DNA from 3 places in the Bacillus sp. CGMCC 1.60114 genome. Region 1 is predicted to be linked to each of the others. Evidence: riboswitches for the same ligand, from Rfam matches in the RefSeq annotation. Region 1 holds a riboswitch; each other region holds the start of a gene.
The links. Region 1 has a riboswitch for S-adenosylmethionine ahead of mmuP (S-methylmethionine permease). Riboswitches for the same ligand answer to the same signal wherever they lie in the genome.
Positions count from the first base shown of each region.

Region 2: linked by a shared signal. The riboswitch ahead of mtnW (2,3-diketo-5-methylthiopentyl-1-phosphate enolase) and the one ahead of mmuP (S-methylmethionine permease) in region 1 are both predicted to bind S-adenosylmethionine.
Region 3: linked by a shared signal. The riboswitch ahead of ACFQZ1_RS02485 (methionine ABC transporter ATP-binding protein) and the one ahead of mmuP (S-methylmethionine permease) in region 1 are both predicted to bind S-adenosylmethionine.

Region 1 covers NZ_JBHTHG010000084.1:186,536-193,157, reverse strand. Annotated here, with positions in the region: gene gntK (gluconokinase) at 1-548, opposite strand, end outside; gene ACFQZ1_RS12770 (GntR family transcriptional regulator) at 541-1,272, opposite strand; SAM riboswitch class I at 1,694-1,798, shown strand; gene mmuP (S-methylmethionine permease) at 1,879-3,288, shown strand; gene mmuM (homocysteine S-methyltransferase) at 3,263-4,210, shown strand; gene ACFQZ1_RS12755 (cysteine hydrolase family protein) at 4,493-5,050, shown strand; gene ACFQZ1_RS12750 (hypothetical protein) at 5,115-6,200, shown strand; gene ACFQZ1_RS12745 (hypothetical protein) at 6,398-6,541, shown strand; gene ACFQZ1_RS12740 (GNAT family N-acetyltransferase) at 6,601-6,622, shown strand, end outside.
Region 2 covers NZ_JBHTHG010000117.1:97,619-104,240, forward strand. Annotated here, with positions in the region: gene ACFQZ1_RS19050 (serine hydrolase domain-containing protein) at 1-72, shown strand, start outside; gene ACFQZ1_RS19055 (NAD(P)-dependent oxidoreductase) at 77-961, shown strand; gene ACFQZ1_RS19060 (DUF3909 family protein) at 966-1,298, shown strand; gene ACFQZ1_RS19065 (hypothetical protein) at 1,327-1,605, opposite strand; gene ACFQZ1_RS19070 (1,2-dihydroxy-3-keto-5-methylthiopentene dioxygenase) at 1,849-2,361, opposite strand; gene ACFQZ1_RS19075 (methylthioribulose 1-phosphate dehydratase) at 2,339-2,977, opposite strand; gene ACFQZ1_RS19080 (2-hydroxy-3-keto-5-methylthiopentenyl-1-phosphate phosphatase) at 2,974-3,633, opposite strand; gene mtnW (2,3-diketo-5-methylthiopentyl-1-phosphate enolase) at 3,630-4,874, opposite strand; SAM riboswitch class I at 4,940-5,046, opposite strand; gene ACFQZ1_RS19090 (pyridoxal phosphate-dependent aminotransferase) at 5,099-6,289, opposite strand; gene ACFQZ1_RS19095 (carbon-nitrogen family hydrolase) at 6,393-6,622, shown strand, end outside.
Region 3 covers NZ_JBHTHG010000005.1:32,316-38,937, forward strand. Annotated here, with positions in the region: gene ACFQZ1_RS02470 (DeoR/GlpR family DNA-binding transcription regulator) at 1-336, shown strand, start outside; gene ACFQZ1_RS02475 (histidinol phosphate phosphatase domain-containing protein) at 326-1,324, shown strand; gene ACFQZ1_RS02480 (cysteine hydrolase family protein) at 1,784-2,341, opposite strand; SAM riboswitch class I at 2,537-2,643, shown strand; gene ACFQZ1_RS02485 (methionine ABC transporter ATP-binding protein) at 2,761-3,780, shown strand; gene ACFQZ1_RS02490 (methionine ABC transporter permease) at 3,770-4,435, shown strand; gene ACFQZ1_RS02495 (MetQ/NlpA family ABC transporter substrate-binding protein) at 4,463-5,317, shown strand; gene ACFQZ1_RS02500 (DUF3926 domain-containing protein) at 5,544-5,738, opposite strand; gene ACFQZ1_RS02505 (ArsA family ATPase) at 5,731-6,622, opposite strand, start outside.

The DNA.
Region 1 (6,622 bases):
TTCATCATCCCCATGCATGAGGCGATGGAATGATCGACAACATATTGATCAAAGAATTTTTTAAAGATATATTCTTTTATTCCAATATATTTTTTCGTTTTAACAGCGATTTCAGGATGGTCATTCACAATCCAAGTAATTTTACTTAATGGTGACATAGGGTGAATGGGTGTTCCTGTTCGTCTATAAACTTCATGGCCATTCCGTTCATCTTTGATTTTACGTGCCCATGCTTCACTGCGATTATCTGCCCAGGTGATGCAAGGTGTCAGCGGCTGGGCATTTTCGTCCATGGCAATGACACTATGCATAGCACTGCTAAATGAAATAAACGATGGTTTTTTATCTGAATGATGTTTCATTATATTTGAAATTGCTTGTAAAACAGCTTGGAAAATCTCTTCTGGATCTTGTTCCGCTGTGGATATATCCGGTGTGCGAAGTGGGTAACCAATATTCTCTGTTTGGATGACTTCGCCTTTTTCAGTAAATAATACAGCTTTGGTACTTGTTGTACCGATATCTATACCTAACATATAGCTACTCATGTTCTTGCTCTACTCCTTTAGATAACATTTGTTGTGACATCCAGAGATCTTCAACTTTCCCTTGAACATCATCAAAGTTTTGATGTAAGGCTTTAATCATGAGAGCTCGATCTTTTGATTCGATTGCTTTTATATAAAGCTCATGATTTTTAATAACCCGTTCAAAGTCTTCATACTTTTCCTTGAAGCGGGTACGCATTGATAAAAGGATTAAACTTTCCATAACAGGCTTTAAATTATTCCAAATCATCAGGATGTGGGAATGCTGAATGGTGCGAATAATCGTTTCATGGAATAAGACATCTTGATAAGAAAACTCATCAGCATCATGATATTTGATGGCGATTTTCATCATTTCCATAATTTTATTTAGTTCCTTTACTAACTCATTCGTGTCCATCTTTACAAGTCGTTCAAAGATAAACGTTTCTATGAGTAAACGGACATCATATATTTCTTCGATTTCTTTTTCGGTTAAACCAATGACAACGGCGCCCATTCTTTCTAAGCGAATTATATTTTCAGAAGCTAGTACTTTTAATGCTTCACGAACGGGTGACCGACTTACAGAAAAATCGGCAGCTAATTTATTTTCCGATAGAATGATACCGCTTTCAATTTTACCTGCAATAATACGCATTCTAAGTTCGCTTGCAACACGATCACCAGTAGAAGCTTTTGAAAGCCATTTTTCAGGATAAAGAAATTCCATTGATTCCGTCATAACGTCACCTCATGTTAATCAAGTATACTTGTATACAAGTATTATAACTCGGATTTTTAATTATGCAAGCGCTTTTATTTTGTTTCGTCTAGATCCCCTTCAGTATTTGTTCAAGTTTGATGAGAGTTTAGAATAATAAGGAATGATAAACAAACTTTATTTTCCAGTTTATATACGGAAGATAAATACGTTTTATAAAGTGAAACTTCCATCAGTGGTGGCAGCTCCTATTAATGGTTAATTGAACCAATCGGGCACATGCCAGCAGTTATTCTCTGCATATTTTCTTTATTCCTTTCTGAATAAAGGATCTTACTGCCAGCGAATAGCGGGAAAAACAAGTAAATAAATTAGGAGGTATTTATAAGTGCAGAAACACATTGACAATTTTTACATAGATTGATAAGGTTATAAAAAAATATTCTTATCCAGAGAGGTGGAGGGACTGGCCCTACGAAACCTCAGCAACAGGTCTGCTTAAGATACTGTGCTAATTCCAGCGGGTGATGAACCTGATAGATAGGAGGGTACGTTTTTATTTGTCAGCCACGCACTCTTTTATAGAGTGCGTTTTTGTTTTCTCTGGATAGTAGGAGGAGAGTAGGAATGGAAAACCAAAATAGGAAAGAATTTCAAAGGAAAATGCAAGCACGTCATTTAGTTATGTTATCACTTGGTGGAGTAATTGGAACTGGATTATTTCTAAGTTCAGGTTACACGATTCAACAAGCTGGCCCATTTGGTACAATTCTTTCCTACCTGATTGGTGCACTAGTGGTTTATCTAGTTATGCTGTGTTTAGGTGAGCTTTCCGTACATATGCCTGAAACAGGTGCATTTCATAGTTATGCATCTAAATACATTGGACCAGGGACAGGGTATACCGTAGCTTGGTTGTACTGGTTAACTTGGACTGTTGCTTTAGGTTCTGAATTTACTGCTGCAGGGTTGCTTATGCAGAGATGGTTTCCATCCATCAATGTCTGGATATGGAGTGCACTTTTTGCCATTTTAATCTTTGTATTAAATGTACTGACGGTTAAATTTTTTGCTGAATCTGAATTTTTGTTTGCCTCTATAAAGGTAATAGCTATTGTAATATTTATTGTTTTAGGAGCAGCAGCAATAGTAGGTTTTGTTCCGATGGCTCATTCAAAGCCAGCGCCATTCTTTTCTAACTTTATAAGTACAGGTCTATTTCCTCATGGTGCTTTTGCCATTATAATGACGATGCTTGCCGTTAATTTTGCTTTTTCAGGAACGGAATTAATAGGAATTGCGGCCGGTGAAACAGTGAATCCAGAAACAGCGATACCTAAGGCCATTCGTATTACTTTGTGGAGATTGATTATCTTTTTTGTAGGAACGATCATTGTTTTATCTGCGTTATTACCTAGTTCCGATGCAGGAGTATTAGAGAGCCCCTTTGTTGCCGTTCTTGAACGAGTTGGGGTGCCATATTCGGCAGATATTATGAATTTCGTTATACTAACGGCTATTCTATCTGCTGCAAACTCAGGTCTTTATGCCTCTTCTAGAATGCTGTGGTCGCTTGCCAATAAGAACACAATATCTCCTATTTTTGCAAAAATGACAAAACAGGGTGTTCCAATCAATGCGGTCATTTTCAGCATGTTGGGAGGAGCTTTGGCTCTGTTCTCAAGTATCGTGGCACCGGATACTGTGTATATTGTGCTAGTTTCCATTTCAGGTTTAGCAGTGGTTGTAGTTTGGATGAGTATTAGTGCTTCACAGTTCCTATTTCGCAGACAATATGTAAAAGAAGGAAATTCTGCAGATGACTTGGTCTATCGTACACCATTCTATCCGCTGGTACCAATCGCTTCTTTTATCATTTGTTTTGCGTCATGTGTCGGGATTGCGTTTGATCCTACACAACGAATTGCTTTATATTGTGGTGTTCCATTTATATTGTTTTGCTACGGAAGTTATTATCTAACACAAAATGTAAAGAAAAGGGGAATAGATTATGTCCAACAAAATCAATCCAATTGATGCAATTTTATCTCAACATTCAATTATGCTGCTTGACGGAGCGCTGGCTACAGAACTGGAGTCACACGGATGTAATTTGAACGATTCCCTTTGGTCAGCACGTGTATTACTTGAGAATCCGGAATTAATTTATAAGGTCCACTCTGACTATTTTCATGCTGGAGCGGACTGTGCCATTACGGCAAGCTATCAAGCTACTGTTGATGGTTTTTCTGGGCGCGGAATACAAGAAAAGGAAGCTTTAGAGTTAATTAAGCAAACAGTGTTACTTGCAAGAAGAGCAAGGGATGATTACTGGAAGAAGAATACGCAAACGAATAGGCCTAAACCATTGGTTGTTGCATCTATCGGTCCTTATGGAGCTTACTTGGCAGATGGTTCAGAATATATTGGCAATTACGGTGTCACAGATGAAACGTTAGCAGAATTTCATCGTACAAGAATGTCAGCGTTGATTGAAGCGGGGGCCGATCTATTAGCCTTTGAGACGATTCCTTCCTTGCAAGAAGCAAAAGTATTAGATTCATTATTGCGGGATTTTCCAGAAACATATGCTTGGCTATCATTTTCTTTAAAAAATGAGAAAGCGATAAGTGATGGTACTAAGCTTGCGGATTGTGCAAAGTTGTTTGAGGGAAGTGAACAAATTGCAGCAATTGGTATCAATTGTGCACCAGTAGCTGTTGTTACAGGGGCTATCCAAGAATTGAGTAGAAACACAAAAAAACCGATTCTTGTTTATCCGAACTCAGGTGAAATCTATAGTCCAGAAACCAAAACATGGTCTGGTCAACAATTATGTAACAGTTTCGATATAAAATCTAAAGAATGGTACAATGCAGGGGCTCGGTTAATAGGAGGATGCTGCAGAACCACACCTCATCATATTGAGGAGATTTCAAAAATATGGCGGACTTCCTAGACTTGTATCTGAACAAAGCAAATAGAATCTATTTGGATAATGCTTTTCTAGATCATTCGTTTGAGATATTAATAATGTGTGAAGAAGGCTAATAAAATGAGTAATTAAAACTTCATTTAAGTACACTAGGGTGAACCGTACTATAAGTGATAGTAAAGAGGATATTATGCTTCTATAGCGAAATAAGTTTAATAGATGAAGGGGGGCGATATGATGAACATGAAAATGAAGAACGGTTTGGAGAATAGGTGTAGAAAACTATAATGAAAAGGAGTTTTTCTATTGAAGCAAGCGTTGCTTATTATTGATGTTCAACAAGAATTAGTTGATGGAAATGATAAAAACAAAAGTGTACTGAATAAAGACGTATTATTAGAAAATATTAATTTCGTTATTAATAAAGCATTAGAATCACAAATTTTAATCGTCTTTATCAGGGATAAAGATGTTGCTGACGGCAAAGGTCCAGGGTTTCAAATACACCCAAAAATAAAAGTGCCAACCACTGCAAAAATATTTGATAAAGCGGCTACAAATTCGTTTTACGGTACGCCATTAATGAGTTTTTTAAAGGACAATGAGATTGAACATCTTGTTATTATGGGATGTAAAACTGAACACTGTATTGACACAGCGGTTAGAACGGCAACGGTGAGTCATTTTGATGTTACTTTAGTTGGGGATGGTCATTCGACGACAGATTCTTCAACTTTATCTGCCGAACAGATAATAAATCATCATAATGAAATACTTCATGGTCATTACAATGTTGACAATTTTTCTGTCGTTCGTACTACTCAAGAAGATTTGTTTCAACCAATCCATAATAATTACCGGTAAATCGCTCCTCTTTACTTAGGAAGATCGGAAAAACATGAATATGATTTGTTAGGAGAAGATAGCGATGAGCATGAAAACAATGAACGCTGTATTAGGATCAACATCAGAACATTACAAGAAATTAGGTCTTAAAAAAGGACAAATAGAAAAATGGGAAGACGGTATGCGTACGGATGGAAGTGAAGGGACTTACGAATGGTGGTACTTCGACGCTCATTTGAATGATGGTTCAAAACTGGTGATTGTATTCTTTACAAAACCATATATTGAAAATAACAAACCACTTACTCCTTTTGTTACTTTCAATCTCGATCTTTCTGATGGACGTACGATCAAAAAAATCTATCAGACTTCAGAAAAAGACTTTTTCGCCTCTAACGATCAATGTGAAGTCCGTATTGGACCAAACATCTTCAAAGGCGATTTAAATACTTATCAAATCCATATCGAAATTGATGATGTCTTAGCTGATATCACGATTAAAGGTGCGGTTCCCTCTTGGAGGCCGGAAACTGGTCATTGGTTCTATGGAAACGGTGAAGAGAAGTATTTTGCCTGGTTACCATCTGTTCCTTATGGAATCGTAGAAGCAGACATAAAAATAGATAATACTATTCAGCATTATATTGGTACTGGATACCACGATCATAACTGGGGGAATACTCCCATGATGGAGCTTATGAATAACTGGTATTGGGCGCGTGCACAAATTGGGGATTATACAGTAATCGCTTCATTTATTACGGCTGAACAAAAGTACGGATACGAAACATTCCCTATTTTCATGCTAGCTAAAGAGAATGAGATTATCGTTGATAACGAAAGAAACGTTCGTTTCACGGCATGTAATAAGTATGTAGACTCTTTTACTGGAAAACCAGTAGCAAACACAACTGTGTACGACTACAAAGATGATACACACCATTACACCATTACATTTCAACGAGAGAAAAATCTTGTGGTCCACAAATTTATAGATGAACTAACAGGTAAAATAAAAGAATCAGCTATACAGTCCGGTTTTGATGGGTCTTATCTGAGATTCACTGGTGATGTTCAGCTAGAGCGATTTGAAGGTGATGAAGTGGTGGAAACACTGAACGAAGAGGCGATATGGGATCTTATGTATTTTGGGAAAGTTCGCCAGTAACTTGTTTTAAATGAAAGGATCCACAGTTTTCTTTTTAACACTGTGGATCTTTTTATATTATTCATTTAATGACCAAAATCTTCAATACTATAGACATATCGTTTTATCCCGCTATTCGTGGGCAGTAAGACCCCTACCTCAAGATTCCGAGAAAAGCGAAGAAGATAGGTAGGGGATAACTGCTGGAATGCACCCGATTGGTTTTTGTTGAATTAGAATTGTTTTCTCAAGAATTACATCGATATATGTCACCACATGCTTTAGATCATTTAGCTAGAGAAGTAGGATTTATTCAACGAAGAAGTAAATATCGTGCACAAGATTTAGCGGCGCTTCAATAAAAAAATTATTTATTATAAACTTAGAGACTTATTCATGGGGTTAGAGAGGGGAAAAAGAAATGCAATATCCAATGTTCTTAT
Region 2 (6,622 bases), on a different contig from region 1:
AATGGAATTGATGATGGATTTAATAATGAGTTTCGTAAACTTGTGAGTGATTTATTAGAGAAAAGGGGATGAGAAGATGAAGCAAATATTGCCACCGGCTTCTATTGGTTTTGTTGGTACAGGTGTTATGGGAAAAAGTATGGTGCGTCATTTATTAAAAGCTGGTTATATTGTTTATGTATATAATCGTACAAAAGAAAAAACAGCAGCTTTGATTGAAGAAGGTGCGAATTGGTGTGATTCTCCTATGGAAATTGCAAAAAAAGTAGATGCTGTAATGACTATGGTTGGTTATCCACATGATGTGGAAGAAGTATACTTTGGTGCAGAGGGGATTCTTACTCATGCCAAGCGAGGGACGATTACGATTGACTTTACAACATCAACACCGACTCTTGCAAAACGTATTTATGAAGAAGGGAAGAGCAAGGGAATTCATGTGTTAGATGCCCCGGTATCGGGAGGAGATATCGGAGCAAAAGAAGGGCGCCTTGCGATTATGATCGGTGGGGATGAAGAAGTATATGAAGCATGCTTGCCGTTATTTGAACTATTAGGTACAAACATTATGTTGCAAGGAAATGCAGGTAGTGGCCAACATACAAAAATGTGCAATCAAATTGCGATTGCATCTAATATGCTTGGTGTATGTGAAGCGCTTGCTTATGCTAAAAAGGCAGGTTTACATCCAGAAAAAGTGTTACAAAGCATTTCTACTGGTGCAGCAGGTAGCTGGTCATTAAGTAATTTAGCACCTCGTATGTTACAAGGTAACTTTGAACCAGGGTTTTATGTGAAACATTTTATTAAGGATATGAAAATTGCGTTAGCAGAAGCAGAACAGCTAGGATTATCTGCACCGGGCTTAGCTCTTGCACGAGAATTATATGAACAATTGATGCAAGACGGTGAAGAAAATAGTGGAACACAGGCATTATATAAACAATACATAAAGGAGTGAATGTATGGGTTTAGAAAAATTTGATAATATCATTGATACGGTACAGCGCACAAAAACGATTAATATTCATGATAAGCAACTGGCTGCGTTTAAAAAGAAATATAATTTTGAACCCGTATTTGAATATGGTAGAGATGAAACAGGTCGTTATGTCATTCGAACAACGAAAGAAATGCTAGAAGAGATGGAATTTTATTTAGCGTTAAAGTACGAACGTGATCTCATTGATTTATATATGGAAGCAGAAGTAGACGGGAAATTTTACGTTTCAGTCAGTTATGGAGAGGATGCACTTCATTTACAGGAACTATTTCAATTTTTAGAAGAAAATAAATAAAAAAGTCCTCATATGAGGACTTTTTTATTTAGGAAAGGCCTGATGCCCGGCGTGCTTTTTCAATTGGAAAGGGAATGACTTCAGCCATTCTAGTTCGAGTAAATCGCTTTGTGCGAGAATGACGTAGTATATATAGTGCGAACAGTATACTAACAGGAATTGCACCATATAAACCGAAAAATAAAGCGCTTACAGAAGATGCAACAAAACCAATCATGCCAACTTCTAATTCCTCCATAGTAGCTCCCACAACAGCAGGTATAAACCCGCAAACGACACCGAAAAGAATGGCTAAAATTAACTCCATGTATTCCCTTCCTCCTTTTTACAATTCCACTTGTTTTTTCTATTATTTGTATTATAACACATTTTAAACAGAATATTCAGAAAAAATTCACAAAATGTTCATAAAATTGTAAAAAATTATTCAACAAAAAATGCAGGTTTATCTCCTGAATAGAGATAAACCTGACCATAGGAGGATGTATATATGTAGAGTGAATAAAAGGAAGAAAAAGGGGAATCCATTCCTTTTATTCAACGTACTACCTTAGTAAATAGGAACCCAACCTTCAGTTGTCACAAAAATACGAATTGCGACAACTTGACGATCATTTTGAAGCGTAAAGTAATGTCTCGTGTTTTCAGGAACCGAAATTAAATCGCCTGGTTCAAGTTCAACATCAAAGAAACGACCGTCTTTTCCTTGAATAGCAAAAATGCCATGCCCGCTAACAATAAAGCGAACCTCATCATCAATATGATGGTGCTCTTGTTTAAAGTTTACTAACAATTCATCTAGATTCGGTGTTGCATGAGAAAGTGAGATAACATCGCTTGTTTGATAGCCGCGTCGTCTAGAAACATCAGCAACTTCTTCCGCGAACACAGCTAAAATTTCTTTCTTACTTTCATCAGTTAATGCATAGTTTTCTTGTAAATGAGCAGGAAGTTTTGTGATATCCCATTTCTCATACAAAACACCTTCAGTTTGTAAAAACTGTTGTACTTCTATTTCTTTTTCAATACGAGTATTAACTTCATGAATACGAATTTGCGCCATTTTGAACGCCTCCTTTAATTGATAACAGTTTAATATGAAATTGGAATAAAAACTCGTATGCTTCTAATCTCTTTTTTGTATCAAAGCTATCTTTTCCCCATACTGTAATACCGTGATTGCGAATTAAAACAGCTCCTGCATCTTCGTAAATATGATTGCGAAAGCTCTCACCTAACGTTGGAATATGAGCGTAATTTTCAATAATCGGAATTCGAATGGAGGCGCCTTCTTCCCAAATATTGAGTGCTTTAATAATTTCTTGATTACAAAGCACAACTTCTTTGTCGTATACGTTTGTAATTACATTATTATCGGTTGTATGGACGTGTAAGACGCATGCAGCGTTTGTATGATTATAAATGTGAGTATGCAACAATGTTTCTGCAGAAGGGCGTAAATCTGTTTCTAAAACAGGGTTTCCATTTTGATCGACTAACAGAAAATCGTCGGGTGTTGTTTTTGTTTTATCTCTTCCGCTTGCTGTAATGAGAAAGGTAAGGGGATTGTCACTCACTTTTATTGAGATATTTCCACTTGTTGCTGGAAACCAATTCCGATCAGTTAATTCTTTTTTTAGTTCACTCAGTTCTTGCCATTGACGAAATAGTTGTTTCACTTTATCACCTCCAACAATTGCTTCACTTCGCTTTGTATATCGTGAAATGTTTCAAACGGTGTATAAGTAATGTGATGTTCTTTACATTTTGTAATAAGAAAGTCACGAGCAAACACTTTATCAGCAAGTTTTGCGGCTTGTAAATCTGTAATAGAATCACCAATTACAATTTTAAAATTACTCTGTGAACTTAAATTGCGAATAAGCGTTGATTTACAAAGACCACATTCATTTTCACAATGTTCATCACACAGATGTGGCCAATTTACTTGAATTGTTTCATTAGAAAAATCAGTTGTATTACAGTAAATTTGCTCAAAATCAACAAGTCCTTCGAGAAGAGGATAAACAAAAAAGTCCATTCCTCCTGATATGATATAAAGTGGTATATTATTCCCTCGTAAAAACTGTACAAATTCTATAAAACCAGTACGAATAACTGCGGTTTCTTTAATGAAAGCTATAATCTGATTTTGTAGACTTGTAGGTAATAGAGAAAAAAGTTTTCCAACACCTTCTTGAATAGAAAGTTCTTGTGATAAAATTTTTTGTTTAATTGTTTCCGCTTCTGGCGGTGCAAACTTTTCCATAATGGCAACAATATTATCGTTATTTGTAATTGTGCCATCGAAATCGCAAAAAATTTGAATACTCATGCCTTCACCTCTCCAGAAGGATTGCCCCATAAACGCAAGGCGGCTTGTAAATTAGGATCATTAACCTCATGAAGAGGCGTGTTTGTTAGCGTTGCATCGATGGCAGATCGAAACGCTTTTCCGCCTCCCTGTGCGCCAGAAGGGTGTCCGTGAATACCGCCACCAGCATTAATAACACATTGTCCACCAAAATCACGGATAAGAAGAGGAACAAGTCCTGGATGAATCCCAGCAGATGGAACTGGAAAGCTGCGTTTAAATGGTTCATTTTCATCTGTAAGCGCTTTTGATAAATAAAGTGCCTCTTCTTTTTTTAAAGCGACAGTTCCATAAGGTGATGGAAATAGTGAGAAATCTGCACCTGCATAGCGAAGTAACTTGCCAAGTAACAAGGATGAGGAAAATCCGTATAATTCAGATGCTATGTAAGTACCGCTTACTGCTGGATGTGCCATGATTGGGGTAGAAATATCATCGTCTTCAGCTAATGCTTGTAAAACATCAAGTCCATAAGCAAATACATTGAAGAGTAATATATCAGCCCCAGCTGTAACTGCTTGTTTTGCTTTTTCTTTTAAATCATAAGTACGTCCAGATAAATTAACAGCATATAACGTCTTATGACCATATGTTTCGTATACAGATTGTAATACTTCTTTTCCAGCTCGAATACGTTCTGACAGTGGTGTTAACGGATTATCAAATAAAATTTCATCATCTTTTACAATGTCTACACCGCCGCTTGCTTGATCGCGAAGCTGTGTTTTTAAATAACCGATATTACGGCCAATCATCCCTTTGAAAATACTCATAAGAAGTGGGCGGTCGTGGACATTTAAATTGTTTCGTATTCCATCGATACCGAATTTAGGACCTGAGAAGCGTTCTTTTAGATCATCAGAAAATGTCAAATCAATTAATTTAATTTCTCCATCCAGTGATAATTTTCCGAAAACAGTTGTAAAAATCGCTGGTAAGTCATTGCTAAAATTAGCAGATGGATAATGAATTTTAATAAGACCGCGTTTTACTTTTTTATCAAGGTATATATTTATTTTTTCATCGTCTTCTAATTCTTCTACACTAATGACTGAACCTTTATGCTGTTTTAATTGTTCTTGTAGTAAGTGTGGTAAGTGTGTCCATGAACCAACTGTTAAGCCGAGGGCGATTTGCTCTGCCTTTTGAATTAAATTTTGAGAATCATCATGAATTAAATATGTCGCTGTTATTCCGCTCATTTTCATAACCTCCTAGTTGAATAAAAAAAACCTCTCAGCTAAGGAGAGGTTTTTTTACAACCAGCTCCTTATCTGTCAGCTTAATGCTGCGAGAATTAGCACCGTGCCTACAAAATGTAGATCGGTTGCCGGGTTTCATCGGGCTCGTCCCTCCACCTGCTCTTGATAAGAAGTATTCGGAAATGTTTTAATATTTTTGATAACTGAATTCTGACAGAGAATTTTTATGTTGTCAATGTTTTTTTGAAAATTTTTAATTGATCAATTCTATGAACTGCTTCCTGAAGGCGTTCCTCTGTATGTAATAAGCCGACGCGAATATAGCCTTCACCGTTTTCACCAAAGCCGATGCCTGGAGCGACCGCGACGTGTGCTTGCTGTAATAATACATCAGCAAATTGTTCTGAAGTATATCCATCTGGAACGGGAAGCCACGCGAAAAAAGATCCTTGTGGTGCAGCAACATTCCAGCCGATAGAACGGCATGCTGTAATGAAAGCATTTCTTCGAGATTCATAGCGTTCTACTAGTTCATCTACACAAGTTTGCGAACTTAATAACGCATTGCAAGCAGCTTCTTGTACGGCACCAAAGATACTGACGTACATATGATCTTGTAATACGTTTATTGTTTCAATAACACTTGCATTCCCAACGGCAAATGCAATGCGCCATCCCGCCATATTATATGTTTTTGATAACGTATAAATTTCAATGCCAACATCTTTTGCTCCATCAACTTGTAAGAAACTAATTGGCTTTTTAGCATCAAAACCAATGGCACCATACGCGAAATCATGACAAACTAAAATGTCATGTTTGTTTGCAAATGATATAGTTTCCTTAAAGAATTCTGTTGTTGCAATGGCTCCTGTTGGATTGTTCGGATAGTTTAAAAACATTAATTTTGCTTGTTCAGCAGTTTGTTTATCAATCTTTGTATAATCAGGTAAAAATCGATTTTCTGCTAATAATGGCATTGTTGAAAACTTTGTTTTCGCTAAGGCAACACCTGATAAATAATCTGGATAACCAGGATCAGGAACGAGAATTGTATCGCCTGGATTTGTAAAACAAAGCGGTAGTTCAACTAACCCGGCTTTTCCGCCAAATAAAACAGCTACTTCGGTTTTTGGATTTAACTGTACACCGTATTCACGCTCATAGAACGTAGCGACAGCTTCTTTTAAGCTTTCGTGTCCGCGAAATGGCGGATATTTATGATGAATGGGTTGTTCTGCTGCACGCTGTAGTGCTGTTATGATATGCGTTGGCGTTGGCTGATCTGGATTTCCTTGTCCTAAGTTAATAACATCATGACCAGCTTGCACGGCTTTGTTGACTTTTGCGACAAGCGTAGCAAAAAATTGTGTTGGTAATGATGTTAGTATCTCAGAAGGTTGAAAATGTTTCATACTTTCCACCTCTTTTTGAAAATTGTTGCAATTATAGTGACAAATGATATAATCTTTCCAACTTTTTGTAAAGGAAAAAATAAAAGGGAGTAGGGAGAAATCAATGAAAATTGCTTGTATTCAAATGGATATCACTTTTGGTCATGTAGAGAAAAATATAGAGCACGCTGAGAAAAAAATAAACGAAGCAATGAAAGAAATGCCAGATGTTATTGTATTACCAGAGCTATGGACGACAGGTTATGACTTGGGTCGACTTGCTGAGATTGCTGATCCAGATGGGAAATACACGAAACAACTATTATCGAAGTGGAGTAAGCAAAATAGTGTAAA
Region 3 (6,622 bases), on a different contig from region 1:
AAATCAATTACCGGTTCTTTAACATGTAAAATTCTACAGGAGTTTCAATTTGATAAAGTATTTCTTTCATGCGGAGGAATTACACAGACAGATGTGAGTGACTATGATTTGGAAGAGGCTATTGTTTCTGCTGCAACGGTAAAGCAAGCGAGCCAAATATTTGTATTGGCTGATTCTTCTAAAGTGGATACAAAATCATTTTATCGTATTTGCCCATTGGCGGCGGTTGATTATATCATTTGTGATCAAGATATGCCGTATGCATGGAGAAAAAACCAGCTAGATACGATGTTGCAATGGATTATTGTCAAAGGTGGAGAGCACTATGAAAGTTGATTATCATTTACATTTAGAAGAAGGGCCCTATTCATTACGCTGGCTTAATCGTACAAATATTGCTTTAAATCATTTTAGTCCAATTGAGGAGAAGTATCATACGCTAGAATGGTTGAATAAAAGCATGGAACGATTGGGACATCGCCTTCAAAAAGGTGCATATGATGCATCTTGGCTTGATTTATATTTACAAGAGGCAAAGAGAAAAGGGTTAAGCGAAGTTGGAATTGTAGATCATTTATATCGTTTTAAAGAAACTCGTTCGTATTTTGAGCGGTATTTGGACTTGAGTGATACGGAAATTGGAAGAAAGCAACGATTATGGCTAGATCAAGTTATGACACAATCTATGGACGAATTTGTACAAGCTATTACAGATGCAAAAGTAACCTGGGAAAAAGAAGGAGTAAAGCTGCGCCTTGGAATGGAGGCAGATTATTTTCCTGGCGGAGAGAAAGAACTGAAAGAGTTGCTTGGAGCATACGATTGGGATTATGTAATTGGTTCTGTTCATTATATATATGGATGGGGCTTTGATAATCCTGATACTCAAGAGCATTTTTATAATTATAATTTAGTAGAATTATATAAGGACTTCTTCCATGTAGTAGAAAAGGCAATTCGAAGTGAACTATTTGATTTTGTTGCTCATCTTGATAATTTAAAAGTTTTTAAATTCCGGCCGGACGAGAATCTTCTCCTTTCGCATTATAAAGAAGTTGCGAGAGCGTTAATCGAAACAAATACAGCAACTGAGATTAATGCGGGATTATATTATCGTTATCCTGTGAAAGAAATGTGTCCAAGTCCAACCTTTTTAGATATTTTAGTTCAAGAAGGAGTAGCATTTACGACATCTTCGGATTCTCATTTCCCTGATGATTTAGGGGCATATGTAGAGAAAAATACGGAAATGCTTTTGGGAAAAGGAATAAGGGAAATTGCTACATTTGAACAACGGGAAAGAATTATGAGACCTTTAGGATAAGAAACATGAAAAAGGTTTTATCTTCGTATTGACGGACCATGGGACTTTACTTAGTACCTGTAGTCTAAAACTATTTCTATTAGGAATTACAATAAAAAGAGTGAATATATATTGAATCTGCTTAGTTTTTAACATTTTTATTAAAAATACGTTATATTTGTAGAAAATATATTATATTTTGTAGTATTTCTCTGTATAAATTTCACATATTTCCTGTATAATACAACTTGAAGGAAAATCTATGATTAGACAAGAAGACACCGCTTTCAGTTTGCTCGCTGAAGGCGGTGTTTCTTTTTGTGCATCTTGATAAGAATATAGAGTTATAGGAATTAAAAATGTGCTAGAATACGAATTTATATTGTAATTTGAAAGGGTGTTTGTCCCAATTAACCATGTATGATGGGTAATTATTTTCTTTTTGTGTCGAAGTAGGTTTTTTTAATATCCTCATTAAGTCTAAAGGGATTTTTCGCGCTTTATAAACTCTTCTGTGCTAATTAACTCAGCATACACTTCATTTAAGGAAGCTAGAATTGTATTGTGAATATATACAGCTGGAATAGACACATTTTTAAAGATTAAGTCTTTCGTTGCACACGCATCGTGTATTACTGTACATGTAAAGCCAAAATCAAAGGCGGCTCGTACTGTAGCATCAATGCACATATGTGTCATCATACCGCATATAACGACTTGCTCGATTTGTAAATCTTGTAATTCCTGTAATAATGAAGTTTCTCGAAAGCTATTTGGATAATGCTTCAGTATGACTGTTTCGTGCTGCAAAGGACGAACATTCTCATGAATGTGTACGCCTTCTGTATTTGGAAGAAAAAATGTTGCATTTTCGCGAGTGGAAACATGTTGGATATGAAAAATAGGCTGATTTGTTTCACGGAAATGTTGAAGTATGCGTTTTGCATATTCGCACGCTTCGCTAGCATTGCGCAGTTCCATTTTTCCGTTTGGAAAATAATCATTTTGGATATCAACGAGTAAAAGAGCAGTTTTCATTTCAGTTACAGCCCCCAGTTTCGATTTTGTATTCGTTTAATTATTCCATTATTTTGGGGAGTTTTCCTTTTAGAAAAATGTGAGATAAAGAAATTTACATTAAATTAAAACTGAAAAGTTTAATTTTTTTGTTGACTCTTACTTTTCAGAGTTTTATAATGAAAACTAATTAAATGACAACTAAATCGATATGAATTCTTATCCAGAGAGGTGGAGGGACTGGCCCTATGATACCTCAGCAACGGATTCTTTTGAATACCGTGCTAATTCCAGCAAGCTTTTTGAAGCTTGAAAGATAAGAAGATGTGAGTGCGCATATTCAAATGCCCTTCTTCTTATGAAATTGGATAAGAAGAAGGGCATTTTTTATTTGCCTTAAGAATGACTTCAGGTTGTTACAGAGAATAGGAGGGAATAGGATGATTTCATTCGACAGAGTGAGTAAAGTGTATGAGTCGAGCGGTCAATCTGTACATGCGGTAGAAGATGTATCCTTAACGATTGAGCAAGGTGAAATTTTCGGTATTATCGGTTTTAGTGGCGCTGGGAAAAGTACACTATTACGTTTAGTCAATATGTTAGAGCATCCAACATCAGGTATTGTGTCCATTGATGGGAAAGACATTACATTGTTATCGACAAAAGAGTTACGACAGTTGCGTCAAAGGATTGGGATGATCTTTCAAAGCTTTAATTTGTTCAGTTCACGAACTGTGTATGGAAATATTGCTTATCCGCTCAAATTAGCGAAGTTACCAAAGAATGAAATTAAAAGGCGAGTAACAGAATTATTACAATTTGTCGGGTTAGAAGATAAGGCGAATTATTATCCAGAGCAATTATCTGGAGGACAGAAACAGCGCGTTGGCATCGCAAGAGCACTTGCTACATACCCAGATGTACTAATTTGTGATGAAGCTACATCAGCATTGGATCCAGAGACAACGTCAGAAATTTTAAATCTTTTAAAAAAGGTAAATAAAGAATATAAAGTTACGATTCTTCTCATTACACATGAGATGCAAGTTGTAAAAGAAATTTGCCACCGGGTTGCTGTTATGGAAAAGGGAAAGGTGATTGAAGAAGGCACGATTTTCGATGTGTTTACAAGCCCAAAAACAAAAACGACGCAAAACTTTGTAAGGTCTGTTATTAATGATCACTTACCAGAGAGCGTGATTGCTAAAATTCAAAGTGGAGGCCTCATTTATCGTATAACATTTACTGGTGAAGCAACAGGACAGCCGCTATTATCTTATATTGCCAAACATTATAACGTTGATGTAAATGTACTCTATGGAAATATTATTGAACTACAAGGCATTTTATTTGGAAATCTTCTCGTTGAATTACAAGGGGAGTCAAAAGAAATTCAGAAGGCAATTCATCATCTGCGCTTGCAAGTTCAGTTGAGGGAGGTTGAAAGTCATGCGAGTTGATTGGAGTACATTTTGGCCACGGATTGTAGATGCGACTGGAGATACGGTATTAATGGTTATTGCTACCCTTATATTCGCTACAATTCTTGGTATACCTCTAGGTTTACTTTTATATGTGACAAGAAAAGGTAATTTTTTAGAAAATAAACTGGTCTTTTCTATCCTTAATATTGTTATTAATACGATTCGTCCTATTCCGTTCATTATCTTTTTAGTAGCTCTTAGTCCTGTGACGCGTGCTGTTATTGGAACAACGATTGGAACGGCTGCTGCGATTTTTCCAATGACGCTCGTTGCTTCTATTGGAATTGCAAGGATGGTAGAAACAAATCTTGTTTCTGTTCCGAAAGGAGTTATTGAGGCAGCTCAAGCGATGGGGGCTTCTCCGCTAAGAATTGTTTTTGAGATTCTCGTTCCAGAAGCGTTAGCCCCATTAATTTTAGGGATTACGTTTATGACAGTTGCGTTAATCGAATTTTCAGCAGTTGCCGGTCTTGTTGGCGGTGGTGGTCTTGGCGACTTGTCGATGACATATGGTTATCAGCGTTTTGATACATCCGTGATGTTTGTAACAGTTGTATTATTAATTCTTCTTGTGCAAGTTGCACAAAACTTAGGAAACTATTTTGCGAAGAGATTTTTACGTAGATCATAAAACAGAATAAGAAAAGAGGGAAATGAAATGAAAAAATTATTAGCATTTGCATTGTCGGCGGTTGTGAGTGTATCGGTATTAAGTGGTTGTGGTAAGGATTCAAAAGAAGCAGCAGCGAAGGAAAAAGTCGTTCGCATTGGTGTAACAGGAACGGATGGAGAATCATGGAATATTCTCAAAAAGAAAGCTGAAAAAGAAGGAATTCAAATTAAGTTAGTTGAGTTTTCTGACTATACAACACCTAATAAAGCACTAGCAGATGGAGACATTGAACTAAATGCATTTCAACATATTGCTTTTTTAGAGCAATTTAAAAAAGAGCATAAATTAGATATTACAGCCATTGGTACAACACAAATTGCACCAATGGGTTTATTCTCAGAAAAGTATAAGAAACCAAGCGAAATTCCAAACGGTGCAGAAATTGCAATTCCGAATGATCCAACAAACCAAGCTCGCGCGTTAAAACTTCTCGATGCAGCTGGATTATTAAAACTGAAAAAAGACTTTGGGTTATTTGGTGATCCAAGTGGTATTGTTGAAAATCCAAAAAAATTAAAAATCACACCGGTTGTAGCGCAGCAAACACCGCGCGTACTAAAAGACGTAGCAGCATCTGTTATTAACAATGGTGTAGCAGGGCAAGCGAATCTTGACCCAGTTAAAGATTCCATTTTCTTAGAAGATCCAAAGAATGATAGTGCAAAACCATACTTGAACATTTTTGCTGCTCGTACGAAAGATAAAGATAACGCAACATACAAAAAAATCATTGAATTATATCATTCAAAAGAAGTAGAGGAAGCACTTAAGAAAGAAACAAATGGCGGATCTATTTCTGTGAATCTTCCATTAAAAGAGATTGAGAAGATTGTGAAATAATATTGGGTTTAACTAATTATCAGATGGGCCCCCTCTTCTGATAATTAGTTCAACATATAGCGCCTAACAGACAATACCCTAATTTTGTACCCCAAATTCTGTGAAATATAGAATTCCATGTTTGTTAGGTATAATAGGTAGAAGAGACTAGGATTTTTCCTAGTCTCTTCTTATATATTTATCCCGCATTAACGCGCAGTAAACCCCCACTGATGAAAGTTTCACTTTATTCAATTGTCACACGTTTTAAAGAGGTTTCCGCAGGTTGTTTCTGCTCTTGTATATAGGAAGTTAACTCTTCATGAAACATGTTCAGCACCTCGTTTGCTCGCTGATGGAGCGGGGCAGGTAATCTGTTTATAACGTATCCTCCAATTTCTAGCTTCGTCCGAATCATTTTCCGCAATAAATCCTCATGCATGAACGACACCTCCAAATCGAATGTTGAGTACATCACCTTCAAATTTTGCTCCTTGAATGGACAAATGTGTTAATGTTTTTGGCAATGTAATGTTTCGTTTTACGGAACCGGCACGAATAATAAGTTCATCGCCTTTTTGATTTAAAGAGAGTTCACTTTTATTCGAGAATGGGATGGAAAGAACAAAGGTATATTCATCACCATTTTTTGTGACATATTGCGTCCGTCCGTTGAATTTCACGGCAGTTGGATCAGAATCACTTTTAAATAAAGCATCGCCAACACGCTCTAGCATAGATAAGCCAACTACTTCTTGTTCAAACATAGGTGCTTCGTAAATAGGAAGCGGCTGAAAACTATCTTGAATTAATGCTTTATATTTCTTTTGCGCATCTTTCCAGGCTTGAAAATAAGAGTCTGTGACGGTGTTAGGGATGACTCGATTTATCATGATGGCATCAACGTTATAGTCGTACAGATTTAAATACGTAAAGCTGCGCTGAGCCTCTTTAATAACCATTTTTTCTGGATTTACAACAACACGAATGCTTGTTACTTCTCGGTTGGATAAAATATCACGCATTTCTCCTAGTTGTTCAAGTGTATTTGTTAATTCATCCATAATATCATCAGTAGGAAGCGGGACACCGAGCAATGGCTGTGCAACAGGACGTACAACCTTTAATACTTTGCGTTTAATTGGAAAGAGTTTTTCCATCCACCAGCCGAGCATATCAGGGAAGCTTAACATTGCTAACGTTTCACCGGTTGGTGCACAATCAATAATGATGACATCATATGTTTTTTGTTTATAGTAATCTAATACACGTAGTAAGCTAATTAAATCTTCCATACCTGGGAACATAGTAAGTTCTTCTGTTGTA